2 regions of the Streptomyces sp. NPDC000594 genome follow, and region 1 is predicted to be linked to the other one. Evidence: riboswitches for the same ligand, from Rfam matches in the RefSeq annotation. Region 1 holds a riboswitch; the other holds the start of a gene.
The links. A riboswitch is a leader RNA that binds a small molecule or an ion and turns the genes downstream of it on or off. The one in region 1 is predicted to bind S-adenosylmethionine.
Positions count from the first base shown of each region.

Region 2: another riboswitch for S-adenosylmethionine. It lies ahead of ABT354_RS15160 (aminotransferase class V-fold PLP-dependent enzyme); the one in region 1 lies ahead of thrC (threonine synthase).

Region 1 covers NZ_JBEPCY010000037.1:45,650-48,039, forward strand. Annotated here, with positions in the region: gene thrC (threonine synthase) at 1-1,031, opposite strand, end outside; SAM riboswitch class I at 1,049-1,196, opposite strand; gene ABT354_RS32165 (glucosyl-3-phosphoglycerate synthase) at 1,387-2,325, shown strand.
Region 2 covers NZ_JBEPCY010000008.1:244,390-246,779, forward strand. Annotated here, with positions in the region: gene ABT354_RS15160 (aminotransferase class V-fold PLP-dependent enzyme) at 1-1,059, opposite strand, end outside; SAM riboswitch class IV at 1,288-1,405, opposite strand; gene trpD (anthranilate phosphoribosyltransferase) at 2,063-2,390, opposite strand, start outside.

The DNA.
Region 1 (2,390 bases):
CCGGTCCGGCGGGCGATGTCCAGCACATACGGGCCGTCCGCCGGGTTGCCGATCGCCAGCGACTTGGCGATGGTGTCCGGCTTCACCGGGCGGACCACGTCGTGGCCCGCCTTGAACGCCGCCGACACCGGGGAGCACCCCTCGGCCTGCGCGCCGAAGATCTTGTACGGCTTCTCCTCGACCAGGCCCAGCTTGATCAGCTCCTGGAACCCCTTGTCGATCTTCGTGAGCTGGGAGCCGGAGGCGATCGGGATCACGATCTGGTCCGGCAGCCGCCAGCCCAGCTGCTCGCAGATCTCGTACGCCAGGGTCTTGGAGCCCTCGCCGTAGTACGGGCGCAGATTGACGTTGACGAAGCCCCAGCCCTCGCCGAGCGGGTCGCCGATCAGCTCCGAGCAGAAGCGGTTCACATCGTCGTAGTTGCCCTCGATGCCCACCAGCTCGCCGCCGTACACCGCGGCCATCACGACCTTGCCCTGCTCCAGGTCGTGCGGGATGAAGACACAGGAGCGGAAGCCCGCCCGCGCCGCCGCCGCGCCGACCGCGCCCGCGAGATTGCCGGTGGAGGAGCAGGAGAGGGTGGTGAAGCCGAAGGCGCGGGCCGCCTCGACGGCGATGGCCACGACCCGGTCCTTGAAGGAGTGGGTCGGGTTGCCCGAGTCGTCCTTGATGTGGAGGGAGCCGGTGATGCCCAGCTCACGGGCGAGGTTGTCGGCCTTGACCAGCTGGGTGAAGCCCGGGTTCAGACTGGGCTTGCTCGCGACGTCCGCCGGGACGGGGAGCAGCGGGGCGTACCGCCAGATGTTCTGCGGTCCGGCCTCGATCCGCTCGCGCAGCGCCTCGGGCCCGTCGTCGGGCAGGTCGTAGGCGACTTCCAGCGGTCCGAAACACTCGGCACAGGCGAAGATCGGTCCGAGCGGGAAGCGCTGGCCGCACTCGCGACAGGAGAGCGCGGCGGCGGGGCCCAGATCGGGGGCGACGGCGGCGGGGTCGGTGTCGGCGGTGGTGCTTGCGACGGTCTGCACAGCCATGGAGGCGAGGCCCTTTCTCCTCATCTTCCTCATGACGCGTTTCGCCATGAGACGGATTTGGCACCTTCCCGAGCCGGGAGCCTCGCTGCGCTGTACGCGACGAGACCGGCTGGAGGGTTGCCGGGGCTTCAACGGGCCGTATCCCTCTGCCCCTCTGGATGAGCGGTATTCGATTGTTGAACTGCGACCGTTCGCTGCGATCGTTCACGGCGATCTTTTATCGCGACCGGTCGACGGGGGGACCCGACATGCGCCGGACCTCCGCGTTGTTCAAGACTGTAACGGAAGGTCCGGTGGGTTGAGATAGTCGTCCGAACCGCGAGATGCGTCACAGGCTGTGGGGAGATGGGCAAACGTGCTCGATGAAGTGGAGCGCTGGATGAGCAGGCGCTCCTGGTCGGTGGCGGATCGCCCGCTGTCCCGGACCATGGCGGCGAAGCGGTCGGCCAGGGTCAGTGTGGTGCTGCCCGCCCTCAATGAGGAGGCGACGGTGGGAGCCATCGTCGCCGAGATCAGGGGCGAATTGATGGAGCGGGTTCCGCTTGTGGACGAGCTGGTGGTGATCGACTCCGGCTCCACCGACCGCACGGCGGAGGTCGCCGCCGCGGCCGGCGCCCGGGTCGTCCACCGGGATGCGGTGCTCCCCCGGATACCGGCGGTCCCCGGCAAGGGCGAGGTGCTCTGGCGGTCACTGATGGTGACCAGCGGGGACATCGTCTGCTTTGTCGACGCCGATCTGGAGGAGTTCTCCGCGGACTTCGTCTCCGGCATCGTGGGGCCGCTGCTCACCGACCCGGAGGTGAGCCTGGTGAAGGCGATGTACGACCGCCCGCTCGCCGGGACCCCGGGCCAGGGCGGCCGGGTGACCGAGCTGGTGGCCCGGCCGCTGCTCAATCTGCACTGGCCACTCCTGGCCGGGTTCGTCCAGCCGCTCGGGGGCGAGTACGCGGCCCGGCGCTCGCTGCTGGAGCGACTGCCGTTCCCGGTGGGGTACGGGGTGGAGCTGGGCCTGCTGGTGGACGCGCTGCACACGGTCGGTCTGGACGGGCTCGCCCAGGTCGATGTGGGCCGCAGGATCCACCGTCACCAGGACGGACAGGCGCTCGGCCGGATGGCGGCGGCGATCTACCGCACCGCACAGCTCCGGCTGAAGCCCGGCCATCTGGTGAGGCCCGCGCTCACCCAGTTCGAGCGGGGCGCGGACGGGTTCGTCCCCCGGACCCATCCCGTGGACACCGAGGAGAGGCCGCCGATGCGGGAGATCCGGGAGTACGCGGCCCGCCACGCGGCCTGACCCCCGTACCGGCGCCTGACCCCGTACCGGCGCGCCTGACCCCCGTACCGGCACCGGGTGCGCAC
Region 2 (2,390 bases), on a different contig from region 1:
GGAGATCACGCCGACCCGGGGGGCGTCGTCGCCGAACAGCGACAACACCCTGACCTGGGGGACCTCGGCGAGGCCCGCACGGACCGCCGCCACCAGGGACTGCTCACGGGCGACCAGCGAGTCGAAGCCCGCCTCGGTGAGGGCCTTGCAGGCGGCGGCGATGGAGTACACGCCGATGACATTCGGCGAACCGGCCTCATGGCGGGCGGCGGTGGTGTGCCACTCCACCTCCACCCCGCCGTCGGGGCGGCGGGCGACCGTACGGGAGGCGCCACCGCCCGCGAGATAGGGGTCGGCGCTCCGGAGCCAGTCCGCGCGGCCCGCGAGCACCCCCGAGCCGAAGGGCGCGTACAGCTTGTGCCCGGAGAAGGCGACCCAGTCCACGTCCAGCTCCCGCACGGAGACGGGGTGGTGGGGGGCGAGCTGGGCGGCGTCCAGCACGATCCGGGCGCCATGGGCATGGGCGGCGGCGGCCAGCTCCTTCACCGGCCACAGCTCACCGGTCACATTGGACGCGCCCGTCACGCAGACCAGCGCGGGCCCGTAGGGGTCGCGGTCGGCGAGCGCCCGCTCCAGGATGGTCACGGCCTCCTGGGGGGTACGGGGGGCGCTGAGATAGGTGACCCGGGCGTCCCGGCCGCCGGTCCCCGCCCACGGCAGCAGCGAGGCGTGGTGCTCGGTCTCGAAGACGAAGACCTGGCAGCCGGAGGGCAGCACGGAGGCCAGCAGATTCAGCGAGTCGGTGGTGGAGCGGGTGAAGACCACCTGGTCGTCATCGCGGCAGTCCAGGAACTCCGCGACGGTGGTACGGCTGTTCTCGAAGAGGTCCGTGGAGAGCTGCGAGAGGTAGCCGGCGCCCCGGTGGACACTGCCGTAGTACGGGGCGTACGCGGCCACGTCGTCCCAGACCCGCTGGAGGGCGGGGGCGCTGGCGGCGTAGTCGAGCGCCGCGTAGGTGACCTCGCCGCCGGTGACCAGCGGGACGGTGACATCGCGTCCGAGGACGGGGAGCGGGGTGTGCACGGCGGTGGCGGTGGCGGTGTTCGGGCATGCGGACATGACGGTGTCTCCCGGCGGGGCGTGGCGGAATGGCTTCGTTGACCCGTACGGGGGTGCGACGGGGCGCACACGGGGGTACGTACGGGGATCGCCTCGGGATCTCTCCCCGCGGGCGCGTCGATGGCGCGGCGGGGGCCGAGGGTGTGCGGAAGAAGGGGCGCTTCGCCCTAACGCATTCGCTTGCTCACGAGACTGCTCCCTCGGGACCAGGACCCCAGGGTTCGCAGGGGTCCGCGCTTGCCGCGGACCTCGCTGCCCACGGCCTGGTCTTCACCCGGGGCACCCCGCCACGGACGGAGGGTTGCCGGACAGCGGGCCGGGGCCGTAGTCGCTGTCGCTCATGACCTGCCGAGACCGTATGCCAGTCGATCACCCGCTGGCAACCCCGTCCCGCATCCCGGACGACCTGGCCTCCGGCCCGGCCCTCGGCCAACCTCACGGCCCCCGTGACACTCGGCCGGCCCCGGCCCCGGAGCGAAGAGGCCGGCCTCTTCATTCCGCCGCGACGGCGAGCAACCACACACCACCGGCCCGGCGGTGCCCAGCACACACCGGCCCACGGCCCCTCGGGCCCCCGTCGGGGCCAGCCCCGAACCCCGCTCCTCAAACTCCCCCAGACTCCGTCCGGGAGGTGCCCCCGGAGGGGCTGGATTTACCGAGCCCTCGTCCGCGACCTGCCCCCAGGGGCTGAATTTTGAGGTCTCCGCCCGGGAGATGGCCCCACCGGGGCCGGATTTACTGCCCCCTCCCGGAGCGAAGAGGCCGGCTTCTTCATCCCGCCGCGACGGCGAGCAACCACACACCACCGGCCCGGCGGTGCCCAGCACACACCGGCCCATGGGCCACCTCGGGCTCCGGTCGGGGCCAGCCCCGAACCCCGCTCCTCAATCTCCCCCAGACTCCGTCCGGGAGGTGCCCCCAGAGAGGCTGAATTTTGAGGCCCCGGCGAGGTCGGGGCCGGCAAGCCCGTCACCAGGCTCGGGACACAGAACCGGACCGGAGGTCACGCGTGGGAGGCGGTGATCCAGCGGGTGAGGGCGGAGTTCGCCGCGCCCGAGTCGAGGGAGTCGGCGGCGCGGGCGATGCCCGCGGCGATCTGGTCGGTCAGCGGGGCGTCGGTCGGCTCCAGCGCCACCAGCGCGGCGGCCGAGTTCAGCAGGACCGCGTCCCGTACCGGACCCGTCTCCCCCGCCAGCAGCCGGCGGGCCACCTCGGCGTTGTAGGAGGCGTCCGCGCCGCGCAGGGACTCCACCGGGACCAGGGGGATGCCGACCTCGCGCGGGTCGAAGGTCTCCTCGCGGACCGAGCCGTCGCGGACGACCCAGACCCGG